Regions from separate parts of the Pelosinus sp. IPA-1 genome, predicted to be linked through region 2. Evidence: riboswitches for the same ligand, from Rfam matches in the RefSeq annotation. Region 2 holds a riboswitch; each other region holds the start of a gene.

Region 1 (7,563 bases), 420 kb from region 2:
TGTGTGCCAATACTTCATTTATATTCATATTAAACTGAGTGCCACTCCCCGTTTGCCACACGGCAAGAGGAAAATTACCATCTAGCTTTCCGGCTAACACCTCATCGCAAGCCTTAACTATGGCCTGAGAGCGTTTTGTATCAAGTACACCTAGCTTCTCATTTACTAAGGCAGCTGCCTTCTTTAATATGGCAAATACACCAACTAACTCATAGGGCATCTTTTCGATTCCAATACGAAAATTTTCAAAACTACGTTGCGTTTGGGCTCCCCATAATTTATCAGCTGGCACTTTTATTTCTCCCATTGAATCTTTCTCAATACGATATTCCATATAAAGCACTCCTTTATCAATTCATTACCTATAAGCTAAAAACGAAGAAGGTATCGTGAATTAGATCTTCTCTTAGTTTCTTCTTCATAATTAAAAACAATCCTGCAGTAATTTTAAATCTTCTCTAAAAATAAAAAGTGTTTACAACCTTATTGATTGCAAACACCTTTACCCTATATCTTTCTAAACCTCTTGCGGTAGGCTTTGGCCGTACAATCTTTCTTACCCGACGACTAATTCTCTAGAAAATCCGCTATGAATTAAATCCTCTTCTTTGTCACTTGCAGAAAGTGCCTGACCTAAACCCCCTAAGTTATCAAATATATAGTCCGGTTTAAAGACCGACTGCTCAACATCTGATATCTTGGATTCTCCACTGAGTACTAACACAGAGACCATACCCGCATTACATCCTGTAGCTATATCAGTATATAATCGATCACCAACCATTGCCATTTCTTCAAGAGGATAATTTTTTTTATTTAATAATGCTTCCACGATCTCCCTATTTGGTTTGCCGACAACCTGAGGCGAACAACCAGTTGATGCTTTTATCAAAGCAGCCATAGCACCACAATCTGGTATATAGCCTGTTTCTGTAGGACAATTAAAGTCTGGATGAGTCGCAATATAAGGGATATTATGCCGTATAAGATCGCATGCAATAACTAATTTTTCATATGTTAATGTAGTATCAAATCCTAATACTACATATTCAGGATTATCTGCTGTTATTATAAATCCATGCCTTCTAAACTCTTCTTCTAAAGCAGGCGTTCCAACTAAATATATATTTTTGCAATTTTTAGTATTTTTTAGATAAAGGGCTGTGGCTTCGCCAGATGTTAAAATATTACTTACACTGCAATCAATGCCTAACACCTTAAGTTTATTGGCATAGAAAGTTGCATCTCTAGAGGAGTTATTCGTCAGAAATAGAAAATCTCTACCCGTAGTACGCAAATAACTCAGAAATTCCAGCACACCTGGCAGTATTTTATTCCCTAAATATACAGTACCATCCATATCAAGTGCAAAACACTTTATCTCTTTTAATGATTTCACCTTTTCTTGTTTTGTTACTATCTTATTTTCATTGAACACAATACAAAGTCTCCTCTCTTTTCTCTCGACTTTTACATTAGGCTCATTTCAAAAATAACGCACCAGCCTTTCATTATATTTGCACACAATTTACATAAAAATTACACATATTTCATCACTATTATATGAACTTCATGTGTATATTGTGTATTTTCTTGTCGTTTTCATTATTGCATCTCTTCCATTCTTTGTCAATCATAAAAAAAGAAGAGCCCATATTAGGACTCTTCAAAACCTTAAATAATTTCAATATTATTCAATTCGGCAAACTCTCTATATACATCTGGAAATTTATTATCAACAATAAAGCCATTGAATTCTTCTAACTCTGCCATACTAGCTAATGAAACACAATCAAGTTTAGAAGAATCAGATAACATATACTTTTGTTCGGCGATATCTAGTAAAACTCTATTGTTAGCAATTTCTTCAAAGACAGGATGCATGACACCTTTTTTAAGATTTACAGCAGCTACACCGAGGAAGCATTTATCCACACTGAATTTTCTCAGAAATTCTTCACTATCGCCGCCACAAAAAACACCGGAAGAATTTCTCATTTTCCCTCCCGGCATATATACAGACACATAAGGGAGACTCGCCGCTTTAACTGCAACATGTACACATAAAGTAACAACGTTTAAAGAAGTAATATTCTCTAAATAATCCAAAATGTATTCTACGGTACTACCTGCATTTAAAGCAATTGTTTCACCATCTTTAATTAACATTGCAGCCTTGCGCGCAATTACTTGCTTTTCCTCAAAGTTCTGCATCCTTTTATTGGCCAGATGTACTTCTGCAATGGAGTAGCAAGTTTTCCCCTCTTCCATATAAGCTCCACCATAGGCTAACTTTATATTATTACTCTCAGATAAATATTTCAAATCTCTACGGATTGTTGCTTCATTTACCTCATATTGCTGAGCTAAAGCTGTCACCTTTACCGACCCTAGCTTAAAGATGAGATTCAAAATATCCTTTCGTCTCTTAATATTCGTTAACATGCACACACTCCTAACAACATCAGATAGTTACATTATATAACTGCATAAATCTTTTTACTATAGTAGCAAAAGGAAGTTTACAACCTTAAAGTTGTAAACTTCCTCTATTAATTATATATCGAATCGTTTCAAACACCTTCCACTGGAACGGTATTCGCGCCATGTGCCATTATTGTAATGGTATAGTCTTTCTTGCCTAACTTTTCTTCAGCCATACGAACAGCCTCTTCTAAGCTAGCAGCCGCCAGCATACCTGCTTTTTCAATAAACTCTTTATTGCGCGGCAAAGAAACAACAATATGAGGAACTTCCTTGGCCATAGTACCTAGTTTTAATGCAATAAACCCTGGAACGGTAAAGGCTTTTCGCAAGGCTACTTCCCGGTCATATAAAGATTCATAGTTAAACCAATCACTAAAATCAGGTGGTTCCATCATATCACGGCATTCTAACAATAAAATGACGACTCCCCCCGGTTTTACTGCCATAAAGGCATTACCAATTGTTTTTGACCCTTGGTATAAATTGATATCTTTAGGAAATCCACCTGCAGAAGCGATGACCAAGTCAGCTTTACCGTTTACAGGAACACCAAAGATATCACTCGCAGTCTTACAACCTTGCAGCCAAGCTTCATGCCAGTGACCTGCCACAAAAGAAGCGAACTGTCCCTCTGGGGTAAAGACTGCATTGAGTAAAAATGCGGGTTTAAGGAGTTCTGCCATTTCCAACATATCGGCATGCATTGGGTTGTTTTCTAATTTACCCGCAATACACTCTAGGCTAACACCTTGCCCTACTATATCATGAAGGCACAAGCTGTGATTTCCCTGAATCGTGCTATAAGAAGAAACACCAGGCATAATTGCCTTACGTCCTCCGCCAAATCCAGCCATTAAATGATGAACAATACCACCTGTCAATATAACCTTATCTGCATTCACTACATGTTTATTTATACAGACATCTTTCCCCCGAGACGTTTGACCGATACAAACAAAATCGTCTGCTTCTGGAGCATAACTTTGCAAGATGGTAATACGATCAACCACTTCTTGACCAAAGGTTGCCACATTTTCTTCAGGTGTATGGTGTCGATGAGCACCCAGTGCCACAATTAGAGAAATATCTTCATCTGGTACTCCAGACTTATTTAATTCATTCAATAAGGTTGGTAAAAACAAATCGTGACGTACCCATTTGCGAGTAATATCACTGGCTATGATCATAATCTTGTCACCTTGCTGTACTACTTCCTTAAGAGGTGGTGTGCCAATCGGGTTATTTAGTGCAGCGGCTACAGCGGCTTCTACATCTACTAGAGCCTTAACTGCTTTGCCTTCTACCACGTTTAAGATACGTTCTTCAGGCAAGGCTATAGTAACTTCCTGATCACCATAACCAAAGGAAAATTCTTTTAACATATAGCATCTCTCCTATGCAATTTTTTCCAGCTTTTCTTCTACTTTTACAGCCAACGGCACATCAGGCTTTACAGCTAGCCATGCGATAATACCTACTACAGCCGAAGCTGCAGTTGCCACAATGGCGGCCTGCCATCCATAATTTGTTGCAATCCATGCCGTAACAACAGGAGCAGCAATACCGCCCAGGTTGCCCCAAAAGTTCATCCATCCTGACACTGAACCAGCAAATTTACCACCAATGTCAAGACAAGCAGCCCAGGATGCATTAAAAGTAAATCCAAGAGATCCGAGGGAGATTGTCAACCACAACACGTTCATGGAAGGTGTTGTCGCTACGGCTCCTAAATAAAGTGTCATACAACACAGAATCAATCCAGAAATCCCTAACAAGGTTCTTGACTTATACCGAGAAACACCTGACGCTACCAGCTTATCACTGATATAACCACACGTAGCCGTTACGATACAAAGTGCAGCCCAAGGAAATGAAGCGGCAATTCCCATCTTTTGCAGTGAAAAATTTTGTGCCTCCATTAAGTATAAAGGCAACCAGGCCAAAAATACAAACATAATATAGTCTGTTATAAAATATTGAATCCCAATAGCCCAAAATTGAGAAGATCCTAAGAAACTACGCCATGGTGCCAATTCTTTTTTATCAGCATTCGCACTGAGGCCTTCTTCTATATAATCAGCTTCCGCCACATCAACATAAGGACTGGTCCGAGGCGAATCCTTTGCGAGCCAATACCAAAGTCCGGCAATGACTAAACCTAACACACCAAAAATCACAAATACAGAGCGCCAGCCAAAAGCCATCATTAAGGCTACGGTAAGAGTTGGGCCAACAACCGGTCCAAAAAATACACCACTTAACATGAAAGAAGAGGCACGTCCTTTTTCACTAGGATTAAACCAACGATAAATAAAACGTCCTATAGCTGGCGCCATAGGTCCTTCACCTAAACCAAACATAGCACGAGTGGCAGCGAAAAAGGTAAAGTTACTACAAGCGCCCGTCAATGCGGTAAATATGGACCACCAAGTAGCTGCTATAGCCAAGACTCTACGATGTCCCCAAAACTCTCCCATAATACCACCTGGTATTTGCATAAATGCATAACCGACAAAGAAAGCGGTTTGTATTAAACCCATATCCATTTTACTAAAACCTAATTCCTGCATAATGCTTGGAGTGGCTACGGATAAATTTACTCTGTCCATGTAAGAAACAAAACTAATAAGAAACATAAGTCCTGCTAAGGTCCATCGAAAATTGGTTTTTTTCTGATTCATAAAATTTACCTCCCGGAATAAGCATCTAAGTCCTTCTAAGAGAGACCCTTTTCCATTAAATACATTATACGTTTGTAAAGTTTACATGTCAATTGACAAAAGAATCTGTCTTTTTAAACCTACTTGACATGACCTAGATCGCATGCTACTATTATTTTCAATAACAGCATATATTCATCAAGAGTTAGCTGAGGGATTGGCCCGATGAAGCTACGGCAACCACCGCATACTGCGAACGGTGCCAATTCCAACAGGAGTATTCCTGGGAGATGAAGATTATTTTGAAATAAAATCTTCTTCATCTTATGAAGAAGATTTTTTATTGTAAAGAAAAAGGAGTAAGTAGCATGAACCATAATTCACAACCAACCCAGGATCTAAGAAAATACGCCTCAGAAAAAGCTAGCCGCTTTACAGAATCAGTCATTCGGGAAATGTCTCGTATTGCCACTGCTCATAAAGCCATCAATTTGGCACAAGGATTTCCGGATTTTCCTGCATCAGATGAAATCAAAGAAGCTGCTGTTAAAGCAATCTTAGAAAACCACAATCAATATGCTATTACTTGGGGTACCAAATCCCTAAGAGATGCCATTGCCAAGAAAAATAAACGAGATTACAACCTTGACATTGATCCAGAAAAACAAATTACCGTGTGTTGCGGTTCTACAGAAGGAATGGTGGCAACGCTTTTGGCGACGATTAACCCTGGAGATGAAGTTATTATTTTTCAGCCGTTCTATGAAAATTACGGCCCAGATGCTATACTCTGCGGTGCAACACCTAAATATGTACAATTACATCCTCCAACGTTTTCCTTTAATCAAGAAGAATTAATCGCCGCTTTTTCTGAACGCACAAGAGCTATTATTATTAATACTCCCAATAACCCAACAGGTAAGGTGTTTAATCGAGAAGAATTAGACTTGATTGCTAAGCTTTGTATTCAATACGATGTTTTAGCGATTACTGATGAGATATATGAACATATCATCTATGACGAAATCAAACATATTCCTCTATCTACCTTACCTGGTATGGCAGATAGAACCATTACTATTAATAGTATATCCAAAACCTACAGTGTTACAGGTTGGCGTATTGGTTATGTTATTGCATCTCCTGAGATAAGCCAGTCCATACGCAAAATGCATGATTTCTTAACAGTAGGTGCAGCTGCACCGTTGCAAGAAGCTGCTGCTCACGCCATGGGTTTTGCTGCTACTTATTACGAAAAGTTAGTCGATTTTTATAGTCACCGCCGGGACTTTATGTTAAAAGAATTAGCTGCCATCGGTTTTGAGTGCATTCGTCCTGATGGAGCCTACTACATTATGGCTGATATCGCCTCCTTCGGCTGGAAAAACGATATCGACTTTGCTCGCTACTTAGCTGAAAAAGTTGGCGTTGCAGTCGTGCCAGGTTCTAGTTTCTATCAAGAAAATGCCAATGACAAACATCGTTTTATACGTTTTTGCTTTTGCAAACAATTAGCCACACTGGAAGCTGCAGTAGAAAGATTGCAAAAATTAAGATAAGACTTGGCTTAGGCCAAGTCCTAAGACGCAGGCGGAAGCCTTGTCGTTCTTACTTGGAATTAAGAAAGTGTTATACTTTCTGATTCCGTAAAATAATCCATTGAATTATTAAATAGGAGGTATATTCATTATGAAGAAATCAATTAAGTTTATTTCCCTTTTGTTAACCCTCATCTTTATCCTAGGCTTATCTGCTGGGTGCAGTCAACAAAGTACAGCAAAGATAGAAAAACCACTTAAAGTAGGCGTTACTGCTGGCCCCCATGCAGAAGTAATGGAGCAAGTAAAAAAAATAGCTGAAAAAGACGGCCTAAAAATTGAAATTGTTGAATTTAATGACTACATTCAACCTAACGTAGCTTTAAATCAAGGTGATATCGATGTTAACAGTTTTCAACATAAACCTTACCTTGATAACATTATCAAAGATCGCAACTACGATATCATATCCTTAGCAAATACAGTTATTTTCCCAATGGGTATTTACTCTAGTAAATTAAAAAATATTGCCGACCTACCAGTAAACGCTGTTGTTGCTATTCCTAACGACCCTACAAACGGCGGAAGAGCTCTGCTATTGTTAGAAAAACTTGGCCTCATTAAACTAAAACCAGGAATTGGCCTTAAGGCAGCTGTTACTGACATTGTTGAAAATCCTAAGAAAATTGTAATTAAGGAGTTAGACGCCGCACAAATTCCTCGTTCCTTAGCTGACATGGATGTTGCCGCCATTAACACCAACTATGCAATTACCGCTGGATTAGTACCTACTAAAGATGCGATTGCCATTGAAGATATTAATTCCCCATATGCAAATATCATTGCCGTACGTAGCAAAGATAAAGAAAACCCAGCCG
Region 2 (7,563 bases):
ATCTACAACGTCTAAGTTAATTACTGCAGGTACAAATCCGGCTCCGATTCCCTGAATCTTATGAGGACCAGGCTTTCCACCGGATAACACAGGTGAATCAAATGGCTCTACTGCAACAATCTTAATATTAGGATTTCGTTTTTTTAATACTTCCGCTACCCCCGTAATGGTACCTCCAGTACCTACACCAGCAACGAAGATATCTACTTGTCCGTCTGTATCTCTCCAGATTTCTTCAGCTGTCGTTTGCCTGTGTATTTCAGGATTAGCAGGATTATTAAACTGTTGTAAGATAATCGAATTACTATTTTCGTCAACCAATTGTTCAGCCTTGCCAATAGCCCCTTTCATCCCCTCTACACCTGGTGTTAATACTAATTCAGCGCCCAAGGCTTTCAGTAGATTACGTCTTTCTATACTCATAGTATCAGGCATGCATAAAACTAATTTGTAGCCCTTTGCAGCCGCAACAAAGGCTAAGGCGATACCTGTATTACCACTGGTAGGTTCAATAATCGTAGTATCTTTATTAATGAGTCCTTGTTTTTCCGCTTCCGCAATCATAGCATAACCAATACGATCTTTTACACTGCTCAACGGATTAAAATATTCTAATTTAGCAATTACTTTTGCCCCTATTGCTTTTTCCTTATTATAGTTAGTAAGTTCCAACAGCGGTGTATTACCGATGAGATCCGTCAACTGTTTTGCAATCTTAGCCATAGTAAATTACCTCCACCAATTTTATTAGCTAGCTACGAAAAGAAAAAGGCTAAGGAAGCTCCCCTCAAAAAGGAGCATTCCTTAGCCTTCAGTTTTCTGATCAGCCGCTCAATATTTCATTAAATATAAATTAACACAAATAACAAACTTTGTCAATCCTTTTTAAATACCATCGCCATAAATTCCTTCGACTTCAGGAAAACGACGCTTTTCGGTTTTTTCAACCTGAACTGCTTTACCATCCTTTATTTTTATAACCAACTGCCCATATTTTAAAGAAGATAGTTCTCCTAATATTTTATTGCGAAGAACACTGGTTTCCTCTATACTTTTTTTCTCTTTTCCAGTTTGGGTTTTTTTCTGATTTGAAATAATAATTTTTTCAGTACGCTCAATCTGAATAATGTGTCCATCTTGCACTACTAAAACGATTTCACCAAAATCTATGTTTTGGATACTCTCATCAATGACTGCAAGTGCTTTTGCAGAAAATGAACTTTTTTCCTTCATATTGACTTCTCCTTTATTCCGAAAGTGCCTGTTCTAAATCAGTGATAATATCTTGAGCATCTTCAATACCTACCGATAAACGTAATAAACAGTCCGATATTCCTAGTCGCTCACGAACATCACTAGGCACATCCGCATGGGTCTGCACCGCTGGTAATGTAATAAGGGATTCTACCCCGCCTAGACTCTCAGCAAATCGAATTAATTTAACCTTTCGCAATACTTGCGCTGCCAATTGGGAATTATCAACAACAAAGGACAGCATGCCTCCATAACCCGAGGACTGACTATCATGTATTTCCTTCCCTGGATGCTCCATTAAACCTGGATAATATACATTTACCACTTTGGGATGCTTTTTTAGCCATTTGGCAATAATTTGAGAATTTTCATTATGCTTTTCCATACGCAATGCTAAGGTTTTTATACTGCGAATTAATAACCAACTATCACTCGGCCCAAGAACTCCGCCTGTTGAATTTTGTACATAGCGTATACGGGCACCTAACTCAGCGTCTCGAGCAACAACCAATCCACAGACTAGATCATTATGACCTGCTAAATATTTAGTACCACTGTGAATTACGATATCAGCTCCGAGTTCTAAGGGACGTTGAAAATAAGGCGTTAAAAAAGTATTATCAACGATTGTATGAATATTCATTTCCTGCGCTAGTGCAATTATAGCACGTATATCAACAATTTTCATTAATGGGTTGGTAGGTGTTTCTACCAAAATAGCCTTCGTTAGAGGGGTAATCGCTTGTGCTACCTCTTCTTTACTACTGCCGTCTACAAAGCTTACCGTTAACCCAAAATTACTGAATATCTTATCGATCACTCTATAGGTACCACCATAACAGTCTTCTACTACAACTAAATGATCTCCTGATTTATAAATCATTAGTATCGCTGTAATCGCAGCCATGCCTGAAGAAAAGGCTAATCCTACTGCACCGCCTTCTAATGTAGCAATTCCCTCTTCTAATACTTTTCTTGTAGGATTTTGGCTACGGGTATAGTCAAAACCAGTACTCTCACCAAGAGCCGGATGGCGAAAGGTAGCGGATTGATAGATAGGTGTGCTTAGCGCTCCTGTTTTTGTATCCGTACAGACACCAATGTGTACAATTTTAGAGTCTAATCTCATAATATCCTCCTATTTTATGTTTTCTAAATAAAATAAACCTCTTTCCGAGGAAAGAGGTTTATGCAATGAAAAACGTCTTCCTCTTATCTTTCAGGATAATTATCCTGCTGGAATTAGCACCACTGCATTACTGCCGGTTGCTGGGTGTCATAGGGCCAGTCCCTCGACCACTCTCGATAAGAGCTTATTTATTTTTTTGATAATACCATATATAAATGATCTCTGTCAATACTTATCTAATTTTTTAAAGGTGGTATCATAGCCAGTTACATACTAAAAACTTTGATTTTTCCTGGAGCAACCCGAATATCAAGGGGAAGCTTAGGACCTAACTCTCCATCCAAATCACTATCTACCTCTTCTGTACATTCAATGTAAATATGTTCGGCTTGTATACAAGTAACATATTTACTATTACAGTGTATGCCTTTTAAAAAGCTGATAAATAAACCCATTAATTCTGGCAGATTACATTTATTTACAATAAATAAATCAAGTTTACCATCATCAATCTTAGCGTCTGGTACTAGATTAGGGAATCCCCCTACATTGCCACTATTCATTACAAGAAACAAAAATACGTCTTCCTCTATGACTTGGCCATCAGCAACAAATCGCATTTTTAAAGCTCGAAAATTAGGCAGCTCTCCAAGGCCTTTTAAATAATAAGCTATTTTCCCCAGTGTATTTTTTAGCATACTATCCGCACTGTGGGCTACTGATGTCAGCAGTCCAGCACTAGCAACATTAAAAAAGTATTTATTATTTACTTTTCCTACATCAAAGGTTTTGCTTTTTCCTGCAGTAATAACTTCTACACAAGTTTCAATATTTTTATCTAATTGTAGATAAGCCGCAAAATCATTTGATGTACCACTAGGAATAATGCCTAATGGCAAATCAATTTCACCTTCAAGCATACTATTTATCACCTCATGAATGGTTCCATCCCCACCCGATGCAATAATGCCATCTACAGCTATTTCCCGAGATAACATAACGAAACTCTTAGTCTCTTGTTCATTACTAACTCGCAGTGGAATGATGATACATCCCTTTTTTTGAAAACATTCAATCACATGATCTAATTTAAATTTAAAACTTGCATCACCTGATACAGGGTTATACACAAGAATAAACTTTCGCAAGCACAGATCCCTCCTTGGTGCAATAACAATAATACACTTACTTTCCTATATATAATCTATTGTATTTCATTCTAAGTATAAAAGTCTAGCAATTTATCCGATTACTAAACCGCTCTAAGACTCCCATCTTCTATAAGTGGGAGTTAAAACTCCATATGAATCAAGTCTTCTTTATCTAGGATAATTGTAGATATTACCTGTTTACATAATACATTTTTTTCAGTATTATTATTCTGTTAGTAATTATAAATTATCACTCTACTAAAATAGGAGGTTATTATATGAATAAATACCGTAAGCCCATTATACTTCTTACCCTTCTCACTTTCTCTTTCACTTTAATTATGCCAATACCTGCGGCAATGGCGGCTTCGCCTTTGGATACATTATCCCAAACTATGTCTTCGGACAATAATAAATCGTCTTCCTTTAATTTCTTAAATGTATTGATTGGCATGTTATTAGGAAATTTATTAGGGAAAAGCAATCCGCTCCAAAATCCAGCCGTCAATATCACGCCTTTAGCACCATCTAATGATGGTAAGTCACTTACTAATACAGACAAAGGTAATGCTATAATCGCAACTGCCAAAACCTATTTGGGCGTCCCTTATGTCTTTGGAGGAGAATCACCTGTTACCGGGCTTGACTGTTCAAGTTTTACCCAACTTGTTATGAAAGAAAATGGTATTACTCTTCCTCGGACTGCAGCTGAGCAATATGAAATAGGTACTCCTGTAGATAAATCAAATCTACAAATTGGCGACTTAATTTTCTTCACCACATATAAACCTGGTGCATCTCATGTTGGTTTCTATATGGGTAATCAACAATTTATTCATGATAGTTCCGTTGCAAAACAAGTAACAATTAGTTCTTTGAGTGACGCTTATTACACGGAACATTATATTGGAGCGCGTCGTTACATTAAGTAAAAAGATAAAGTCCTTCTTTGAAGACCAGCACTTACTCAGTGCTGGTTTTTCCTTTAACTCGATACTCTTAACTATGCCGTAAACAAAAAAGCACAGGCTACAACCTATGCTCTTAAAAACTTATAAAGATAGTACATCCAATTTATCGTTTTCCTGCTATGTTCAAACCCCGCTATCCAGCAGGTGGGTGCTTTAAAAATCATGCTTTTACCGTCCTCTCCTAGGAGGCGTGATAGCTACATAATCGTAGGCTCCCAAAATCGATGAGTCGGTTGAACATAGCTAAGAGTAACGTGTACCCTAGAAATACTATCGTTTTACATTTCGTATAATATCACAGAATTGTCAGAAAATCAAGTCATGATGCCTAACTTTTCATTATCGGAGATGTTGTCATTCAGGTTACTGACCAGTAGATAGATTCCACCTTTATGAGGAATTAATCTATGTTCTTGCACATCGATATGTTTTACAATTTCGAATTGATTGCGTTCATAGGTTCGTCTTGCTACTGCATTATCAGCCATCACCATTAAACTTAGTCTGTTATACCCATTGTCTTTTGCTCTTTGCTTTGTCAATTCAATTAATTTACTCCCAATACCTGTGCCACGAAATGCACCATCTACATAAATGGAATCTAAAAACCAGCTATCCTCAACTCGCGAATTATAGAAATCTTTTAGAAATGTGAGTCGGTCATTAGGAAAGAAACTTCTAGTATTATCGGTAATGCCATGATATCGGGCTGAATAAGAATAAACAATGCCTACAATATTCCCTTGATACTCTGCAACAATTGCATTTTCATAGGAATCAGTTCCCTGCTTTTCTTTTATTGATTTCGCCATTACTTGGGTGGGCGTATATTGATCTAGCAAATCATGAAACAAAAATTCTACAATGCCACCTGATGCACGATCGATTCCTTCAGCAATTTTGAGACTATCTTCTTCTCTTCCAGTACGGTATATAATATCCATAATTATATAACCTCCTTAATCTAAAAATAGTATTATATGCTTCTAACACTAAATTTAAATGCAGAAGCGTAATTTTAATCTAGTATTGGATATAATTATACAATATTTTTCTTGATATGTTACACTTTTTTTAATACAAAAAGTATCTCAATAATTGAACGCCATAAGAAAAACGCTTCGCGTCCTTTTTTAAATAAACGTTTTGAAACACAAAGACACAAAGCCGCTTTGCGGACACGGAGAACACAAAGGGGTAGAAAATGTCTCTGTGTTCTTTGTTCATCTTTGTGTTCTCTGTGTTTAACGTGCTCTTTTGTGTGCTGCATTGCATCTTTGTGGTTCAGTGGTTTTACCCCAAAAAACTTATACTTTCTGATTATAGAACAAAGAGGCATTTGACGGCTCGCATAGCGAGCTATCAAATGCCTCTTATATTCGAAGGAGTTACTTTTTACTTCTTATGATTGAGCAAGTCTTTTATACGTTGCCAATCTTTCTTTAGCGTCTTTTTCTGTTTTCGCAAATAATGCTTCAGCTGTTTCTGGGTATTGTTTCTTAAGGGATGCAAATCTTACTTCGCCCATCAAGAATTCTTGGAAATTAGCTGTTGGTTCTTTGGAGTCCAGAATGAACGGGTTCTTGTCTTGATCTTTCAATGCTGGGTTATATCTGTACATGCCCCAATATCCGCATTCTACAGCATTTTTAATTTCAAGTTGGCTAAAGCCCATGCCTTTTCTTAAACCGTGGCTGATACAAGGAGCATATGCAATTACAAGGGATGGACCTGGATATGCTTCTGCTTCAGCAATTGCTTTTAATGCTTGATTTTTATCAGCACCCATAGCAATCTGCGCTACATACACATAGCCATAACTCATAGCCATCATACCAAGATCTTTTTTCTTCGTCATTTTTCCGCTAGCAGCAAATTGAGCAATCGCTGCGGCAGGAGTTGATTTAGAAGCTTGACCGCCAGTATTTGAATAGATTTCAGTATCAAGTACTAAAACATTTACATCTTCTCCAGACGCTAACACGTGATCTAAACCGCCGTAGCCGATATCGTAAGCCCAGCCGTCGCCACCGAAGATCCATTGTGATCTCTTAACTAAGAAATCTTTGTTTTTATCAATTTCGTTCAATATTGCATTGTCGCCTTTTTCCGCAGCAACAAGGGCAGTGACACGATCAGCTCTCAAACGACTTGCTTCACCGCTATCCTTATGATCTAACCAATCTGCCAAAGCAGCTTTTAGCTCTGCACTAACGTTGAGTTCCATAGCTTCTTTCACTGTAGCAGCTAATTTTTCTCTTAACGCTTTTACGCCTAAATGCATACCAAGACCAAATTCAGCATTATCTTCAAATAGGGAGTTAGCCCAAGCTGGACCATGTCCTTCATTATTTGTTGTATATGGTATCGACGGAGCACTTCCGCCCCAGATAGATGTACAACCAGTAGCGTTAGCAACCATCATTCTATCACCGAACAATTGGGTAACAAGTTTAACGTAAGGAGTTTCACCACAACCTGCACAAGCACCAGAGAATTCTAATAAAGGCTGCTCGAATTGGCTTCCCTTAACAGTATTCTTATTCATAGGATTTTCTTTTTTCGAAATATTGTCTAGATGATCCCACAATGGTACTTCATTCATTTGCGTATCAAGTGGTTTCATGATTAATGCTTTTTCTTTTGCAGGGCAAACTTCAGCACAGTTTCCACAACCAGTACAATCAAGAGGGGAAATTGCTAATCTAAACTGCAAGTCTTTAGCGCCGACCGCGGCTTTTGCAGTAAATCCTTCTGGAGCATTTTTCATTTCCTCTTCATTCACTAGAACAGGTCTGATTACAGCATGTGGACATACAAATGCGCACTGATTACATTGGATACATTTATCCATTTGCCATTCAGGAACATTAATCGCAATACCACGTTTTTCATAAGCAGATGTTCCAAGTGGGAATGTACCATCTTCCATGCTACCAACGAAAGCACTAACTGGCAATGAATCGCCTTCTTGTCTATTCATTGGCACAAGGATTTTTTCGATAAATTCAGGTACTTCTTTCTTAGCTTCAGAACTGCAAGCACAAGCAAATAGTGC
Region 3 (7,563 bases), on a different contig from region 2:
CTGCTTTGATATCTCCAATAATTTGCGCACTAGGAAGTAACTCTAATTTTTCAGTAATATCTACATTACCATAAATAGTACCAGCAATCGTAGCATTAACAGCTTTACATTGGGCAGTAACTTTTGCATTTTCTCCGATCACTATATTACCAGTTGTATTGATATCGCCTTCAAATTGTCCGTCAATCCGGATGGTACCCTTACCGCTAATATTTCCCTTCATTATGGTATCCTTACCAATAATAGTCTCAACCTCACCTACGTAAGTCGTTTTTTTATTACTACTAAACATATTGCACGCTCCTGTATTGTTGTCAGCTTTATCTACTGTTTCTAGTTATCTACTCAACTTGATTAATTTAGGAAACTTGCAGGATTAACAGCAGTACCATTTACCCTAATTTCATAATGACAGTGCGGTCCCGTGCTTGCTCCTGTGTTACCAAGATATGCAATGACTTGTCCTTTCTTTACGACTTGACCAGTATGTACGAGTAATTGAGAATTATGTCCATAAATAGTGGCAATACCATTTCCATGATTGATTTGTACCATATTACCGTACCCACCATACCATTCACTCTGTACGACCTCACCGTCTGCCGTGGCAACAATGGGGGTTCCTACACTATTGGCTATATCAATGCCTGGGTGATAATCACCACCACCGCCCCATGGTGAGCTGCGCCAGCCAAAACGAGATGTAACATCGCCACTTGTTGGCCAAATAGAGGGAGTCGCTGCAAGCCTAGCTTGTTTTGCCAACAATTCTTGCTTTAATTCAACTAAACTTTGCTCACGTATTGTAACTGCTGCCTGCAAATCATTTACTACTACTTTAATATTATCAATATCGGATTGTACTCGAGGTCCACCTTGTCCACTGTAAGTGGCAGAAGGACGCACCAAGCCAGCCCGAGATGTATTTGTCGTATCTTCATTATTAACAATACGCCTTATTTCTGCATCTAGGGAATTTAGCCGCTCCATATCTGATTGTAATTTGGCCGTTTCTTTTGCCAATTTTTCGATCTCCGTAACCTGATCTCCATTGCTCTTTCGCAGATTTTCTAATTCAGCCTTTTCAGCACTAGCGATAGTGGCGCTATGACGAAAGTTAATAAAACTCCCTGCTATAACTATAGCAAGCAAACATATTAAACATATGGCTCCCTTTACGGCTAAAATTGGTATCCGGATTTTACGAACCGCCTGCCCTTGGTGAGGTACAACCATTAGAGTGTATTCTCTTCTATCTGGTTTATTTTCTTTTTTTATCAAAAAGTTTCCTCCCCTCGTTGGAAATTTTTTCTATATATTGAAACACATCTATTATTCGCCCTAAATGTAAAATATCCTGCTACATTTAAGTTATTTTTTCATAGCCTGTGTTAACGCTTGTTTTTCTTCTTCTGTTAAGAGATAAGATGAGTCTCCTGAAACAACTGGTTTTGCATAAGTACGAAATTCATTACGACCATAAATACTCGAAATAACTATACCATTGTTATGTGAGTCCAAAATAGCGATTGCAAAACTTAGATCACTCCCCACGTCTTCAAAGGCATTAAATCTAACTAATGCTACCTTCTGAATACATTCCTTAGAGATGCCTTCTAAACGTCTACACACTACTGATAAATCATCCACTTTGTGAACAACTTGCTTTACATCTTCAATGTGTGAAAGTAGAAGTGTCTCTAAATTTTGGCCATCCATCCCCTGCATCATTGTCCGGTATCGCTTATTCATCTTAGCTAATTTCATATTAATACTGACAAATACTACCAATGCTAGTAGTATCATAATTGTCATTCCTAATAACACATATTGTAAATTATTCATTACCAGGCTAGACAGTTGTGCTACATAATCCATTTTTACATCATACCTTTCAACTTACACTTAATTTTTTATGTCGGCCATAGAGACGCAAGTACTGCGGCTACTGGAATTGCCGGGAGTAAATTAGCTACTTTTATTGTTTTTATTTCTAACATGAGTAAACTAATTCCCATAATAAGTAAACCGCCAACCGCTGTCATTTCCATAATCATTCCATCAGCTATTATACCACTAAGACTACTAGCCAATAAAGTAATCAAACCTTGATAAACTAAAACAGAAATACTGGACAAAGCTACTCCAATCCCCATTCCGGCTGCAAACACAGCAGATGCAACAGCATCTAACATAGACTTTGCATATAAAGTACTCGCATCACCTGTTAATCCATCTTGTATGGAACCAACGATCGCCATTGCTCCCACACAAAATACAAGGCTTCCAGTGATGAAGCCCTCGCCCACACGACCAAATTTGCTACCTACCTGCAAATTTAGCCAATCGCCGAGACGTGTTAGCCAGTTATCAATTGCAATAAACTCACCAATTAACCCACCAATTACTACGCTTAATATTACTATTAGTATATTTTGTGTTTTAAATGCCATTTGTAAACCAATTAATCCGACAGCTAAAGCTAATCCATGCATTACCGTTTGCTGGTATTTGGTTGAAAGCTTTTGTTTTAATAATAAACCTATTAGCGAGCCGCCGAGAACTGCTGCTGCATTCACTAAGGTTCCTTTCACTTGTTCCCCCCCTTTCCCCCATAATATTCTATTTATGCTTTCCTTAAAAGTACGAAGAACGCAAAGGTACGCAAGGCTGAAGATAGTCCTAAACGTCCCTTTGCGCCATATTCTCATTTATGTAATTCTACCAATTTCACTACTACTAAGTGACAATACATTTTACCATATGATTGCTTTTTATTCACCCAATATTCTTTGAATATGGGGGAATGGTTCTAATGCCTGTTTCAAAACTCCATGAATATGAGCGATTAATATTCCATAGTTAACAACCGGTACTTCTTTATCAGATACTTCTGCGAGACGATGTAACATATCCCGGCGATTTAACATGCACGCTCCACAATGGATAATCAAACTATATTTACTCAAATCCTCGGGGAAATGACTGCCTGCAACCCATTCAAACTCTAATTTACCTCCCACTTTTTCCTGCAGCCACCTAGGTATTTTAACTGTTCCAATATCATCTTTCTGGCGGTGGTGTGTACAAGCTTCGGCAATTAGTACTTTATCTCCTGGTTTTAAACGGTCAATACTCTTGACTCCAGATACTAAAACTTCCAAATCTCCTTTATGTCTAGCAAATAAGATAGAAAAGGATGTCAGCATAACTTCTGGAGGGGTATCGGCTGCAACACTTGCAAAAGCCTGTGAATCTGTGACTACTAGTTGAGGTGGCTGCCGCAAGTTTGCAAAGGCCTGTTTTAATTCAGTTTCTTTCACAACGATCGTCAAACCATCATGATCAAGAATATCTCTTATCGTTTGTACTTGTGGTAAAATCAACCTTCCTTTTGGAGCAGCTGAATCAATTGGGGTAACCAAAATAACTGTATCACCTTTTTTAATTAAATCACCAATCACGGGGGGCCCTTGCCAATCGCTCGGTGCATAGGTAACGATAAGTTGTTTAAGCGCCTCGATCCCCTTCTTGTTTTTTACACTAATCGGTAGAAGGGGTATATTGAAATCTTCACTCCAGCTTTTTATCTTTTCTTGGGATAACTCCATGATATCGCTTTTATTAATCGCTCCAATAATAGGAATCCTTTTTACTTTAATACCTTCAATTAATGCCTTTTCATACTGAGTAACTCCTGTCTCAGCTTCCAAAACGATGATTACCAAATCAGCTTTGTTCAGAACTTGCATTGTACGTTCAACACGAAGTGTGCCGAGATGGCCCGCATCATCAACACCAGCCGTATCGATTATCATAACAGGACCAATCGGTAAAATTTCCATCGCTTTATATACTGGATCCGTTGTCGTTCCTGGAATATCAGAAACTAAGGCTACCTTTTGATTCGTTAGAGCATTGATTAAACTAGATTTCCCTGCATTACGACGTCCTAGAATTGCAATATGTAAACGGGATGCTTTTGGCGTTTCTTCCATACTTATTCTCCTTCTTCAAGTTAATAATGAGGTAATACTAAATTTGATACCTATCTATTGCAAATAGGAAATTACAAGGCAATAAATAAAGGAACTCTTGCAAATGAATTAGCACATCTCCTATTTACAATCTGACATATCATCCCAAAAGCTTACAATGTAACTTTACAAAAAGTGTCAAATTATGTTTCACGTGAAACATAATTTGACACTTTTACTTTTTATACAGCAAATGTGCCGCGAGGCTTATTTGATACAGGGGTTTCATCCCCACTTAATGTTTCGATAATTCGATCTAAGTCTTCAGTAGAATAAAATTCAATCTCAATTTTACTTTTCAACTTACCTGGCTTAATTTTTACTTTTGTACCTAAGATCATTTTTAGCCGATCTTCTGCTTCTGATACAAAAAAATCTTTATCTTCCACTGTTTTTGTTTGCTGTTTAGCTTGCTTAGGTTTTTCTGTCAAACGTTTTACTAGTTCTTCTGCATCGCGAGCTGATAAATCATCATCAATGATGATTTCAGCTGCTTCCAATTGTAAGTCTAATGTTTCTAAACCTAATAAAGGTCTCGCTTGTCCCATAGATAATGTTCCACGTGAAACATAATCTTGAACTATTGGGTGTAAATTTAATAATCGCACCATATTAGCAATTACAGAACGACTACGTCCAATTCTCCTCGCAACTTCCTCTTGTGTTAAATTAAAATCATCCATTAAACGGCGGTAGGCTAACGCTTCTTCTATCGCATTTAAATCTTCCCTTTGTATATTTTCAATTAAGGCAATCTCAGTCATTTCACCATCAGTATATTCTTTTATAATAGCAGGGACTTCCTGCAGACCTGCTTGTTGAGATGCCCGCCAACGTCTTTCTCCAGCCACTAATTCATAAGAATTATTACTTTTTCGTACTACAATGGGCTGTAATACTCCATATTGCTTTATAGAAGACACAAGCTCAGCGAGTGCCTCCTCGTCAAATACCCTGCGGGGTTGAAACTTATTAGGAATAATCTGATTGATAGAAATATTACTGACAAGAGGCTTTTCCTCTACAGAATTAGAGCCAGAAAATAGCGCATCGAGACCACGCCCTAATCCTCTCTGTGAGTTATTACTCATCATCAATCACCTCTTTCGCCAAATCAGTGTATACTTCAGCACCTTTAGATTTAGGATCATATCGAGTTATCGGTTGTCCATGACTTGGAGCCTCACTAAGGCGAACATTACGAGGAATAATTGTTTGATATACCTTGTGACGAAAATGACTTTTAACTTCATCTACAACTTGAATGGATAAATTCGTCCGAGCATCAAACATGGTCAGAACTACACCTTCTAAGGATAATGCAGGATTCAAGTTTTTCTGTACTAACGTTATGGTGTTCATTAATTGGGATAATCCTTCTAGTGCATAAAATTCACACTGAATTGGTACTAATACTGAATTAGCCGCTGTTAAAGAGTTTATTGTTAATAATCCAAGGGATGGTGGACAATCGATAATAATATAATCATAATTATATTTGATTTTATCCAATACCCTTTTTAGTTTTGTTTCTCGTGACATAATGGAAACTAATTCTATTTCCGCCCCTGCCAATTGAATTGTAGCGGGTAATAATTTTAGATTTTCAATTTTTGTTTGTAAAATAACGCCTTCTATTGGAGTATCATTTACTAAGACATCATAAATAGATTGTTTAATTTTTGTTTTATCAAAACCAAAGCCGCTAGTAGAATTTCCTTGTGGATCAAGATCAACTAATAGAACTTTTTTACCTAAGTCTGCTAAACATGCACTCAAATTTACAGAAGTTGTTGTTTTCCCAACGCCTCCTTTTTGGTTGGCAATTGCAATTACCTTTACCAAATAGTTCACCCCATATTCTCATTTATATTTTAAGAAAGACTACGAAACGGCACTTTCGCTGCTAATTTCTATAATGCTAATTCATTCCACATTCTTAAGAACATTTCCTGCAAAAAAACCGTCATCTTAAGCAAAAGCACTATTATTTAAGTAACTTATAATAAAATAGTAAAGTAAAATGGCTAATCCACAATCTTCTTCGTTAAAATAGGTATTTTATACCTTTAGTGTATAAATGATACGCTATAAATATCAATATGATAAATTAAAAATATTGACAAGCCTTTGTTTTTAATTTATCATAATATCCAATTTAATAAATACTCTTATCTAGAGTGGTCGAGGGACTGGCCCTATGACACCCAGCAACCGGCAGTAATGCAAATGGTGCTAAATCCAGCAGAATTCAATTCTGAAAGATAAGAGGAAAGAACGGATTAAAAAAACAGCCTCTTTCCTCAACAAGGAAAAGGGCTGTTTTTTTATCCTATTATAATATATAAACCTAAGAACAGTTCTTGTTTTTGTTATGATGAAGCCAAAATTTTAGATAAGCCTGTTGCTTTTCAATAACTTATAATAATGTGAGGTTAATTATGAAACTATGTGATCTATTTAATCGAGAAAAAACCCTTGTCTCTTTTGAAATATTTCCACCAAAACAAACGGTTACTTTAGAATCGATTTTTAAAACTACCGAAGGATTACAAACATTAAACCCAGACTTCATAAGTATTACCTATGGTGCTGGCGGTAGCGCCTCGGATCGCACTCTTGAAACTGCAGATAAAGTCAAAAATACCTATCATGTAGAAGCTCTAGCTCATTTAACTTGTATCAATTCGCAAAAAGATGATATTGATACAGTGCTTAACCAATTGCAAGCCCATAATATTCAAAACATATTAGCTATGCGCGGCGATTATCCCCTGGACAAAGGGTCCCTAAAGAATATGACAACAACCTTTCCTTACGCAAAAAATCTAATTGCCCACATAAAATCCCAACATGATTTTTGTATTGCAGCTGCTGCTTATCCAGAAGGTCATTTAGAATGTCCTAACCTTGCGGAAGACACGGTTCATCTGAAAGAAAAAGTAGATAGTGGTACCGATTTTCTCATTACTCAAATATTTTTTGATAATGCTGTCCTTTATAACTTTCTAGATCGAATCAGACAAGCCAATATTACCGTCCCCGTTTGCGCGGGGATTATGCCCCTACTAAATAGTAGGCAAGTGGCTAGAATTCATGGTCTATGCGGAGCATCCATTCCAAAACCTTTGCAAAGCATTATTGAAAAGTATGAAAACTCGCCAAATGATTTTGAAAAAGCTGGAATAGAATATGCTTGTAATCAAATTACCGATTTAATTGCCCATAAAGTAGATGGCATACATCTATATACTATGAACAAACTAGAACAGTCTAAAACTATCATTCAAGAAACAGGGCTACGCTAACTAGCAGACTACCTAAGGAGGAGTGTTATGCCAATCTACAATCCAGCATTGAAAAATCTAGATATGAAAGAAATCAAGCGCTATTCTGGACTAACCAAGGCTTCCGAGTTTCCGCCCCATTTACTAGAACAAGCTTGTACTGAGGCACAAATAATATCACAGCCTAAAGTAGTATGGCAAATTTACGATTATAATCCAAACACTGCTACTATAATGAG

The links. Region 2 has a riboswitch for S-adenosylmethionine ahead of QSJ81_RS03425 (trans-sulfuration enzyme family protein). Riboswitches for the same ligand answer to the same signal wherever they lie in the genome.
Region 1: linked by a shared signal. The riboswitch ahead of QSJ81_RS01425 (pyridoxal phosphate-dependent aminotransferase) and the one ahead of QSJ81_RS03425 (trans-sulfuration enzyme family protein) in region 2 are both predicted to bind S-adenosylmethionine.
Region 3: linked by a shared signal. The riboswitch ahead of metF (methylenetetrahydrofolate reductase [NAD(P)H]) and the one ahead of QSJ81_RS03425 (trans-sulfuration enzyme family protein) in region 2 are both predicted to bind S-adenosylmethionine.

The regions. Positions count from the first base shown of each region.
Region 1 is NZ_BSVC01000001.1:323,565-331,127, reverse strand. It holds gene fumC (class II fumarate hydratase) at 1-334, opposite strand, end outside; gene QSJ81_RS01445 (HAD-IIA family hydrolase) at 557-1,438, opposite strand; gene QSJ81_RS01440 (DeoR/GlpR family DNA-binding transcription regulator) at 1,675-2,445, opposite strand; gene larAH10 (NPN-dependent 2-hydroxyacid racemase, LarAH10 family) at 2,574-3,869, opposite strand; gene QSJ81_RS01430 (MFS transporter) at 3,882-5,168, opposite strand; SAM riboswitch class I at 5,340-5,444, shown strand; gene QSJ81_RS01425 (pyridoxal phosphate-dependent aminotransferase) at 5,516-6,706, shown strand; gene QSJ81_RS01420 (MetQ/NlpA family ABC transporter substrate-binding protein) at 6,837-7,563, shown strand, end outside.
Region 2 is NZ_BSVC01000001.1:742,885-750,447, reverse strand. It holds gene cysK (cysteine synthase A) at 1-723, opposite strand, end outside; gene QSJ81_RS03430 (DUF2292 domain-containing protein) at 886-1,233, opposite strand; gene QSJ81_RS03425 (trans-sulfuration enzyme family protein) at 1,247-2,383, opposite strand; SAM riboswitch class I at 2,464-2,566, opposite strand; gene QSJ81_RS03420 (diacylglycerol/lipid kinase family protein) at 2,650-3,531, opposite strand; gene QSJ81_RS03415 (C40 family peptidase) at 3,813-4,466, shown strand; RNA gene ssrS (6S RNA) at 4,597-4,776, opposite strand; gene QSJ81_RS03405 (GNAT family N-acetyltransferase) at 4,820-5,449, opposite strand; gene nifJ (pyruvate:ferredoxin (flavodoxin) oxidoreductase) at 5,908-7,563, opposite strand, start outside.
Region 3 is NZ_BSVC01000005.1:394,495-402,057, forward strand. It holds gene QSJ81_RS14660 (bactofilin family protein) at 1-292, opposite strand, end outside; gene QSJ81_RS14665 (M23 family metallopeptidase) at 355-1,281, opposite strand; gene QSJ81_RS14670 (DUF4446 family protein) at 1,372-1,878, opposite strand; gene QSJ81_RS14675 (DUF554 domain-containing protein) at 1,914-2,594, opposite strand; gene hydF ([FeFe] hydrogenase H-cluster maturation GTPase HydF) at 2,775-3,998, opposite strand; gene QSJ81_RS14685 (ParB/RepB/Spo0J family partition protein) at 4,220-5,131, opposite strand; gene QSJ81_RS14690 (ParA family protein) at 5,121-5,891, opposite strand; SAM riboswitch class I at 6,206-6,308, shown strand; gene metF (methylenetetrahydrofolate reductase [NAD(P)H]) at 6,479-7,345, shown strand; gene QSJ81_RS14700 (methionine synthase) at 7,373-7,563, shown strand, end outside.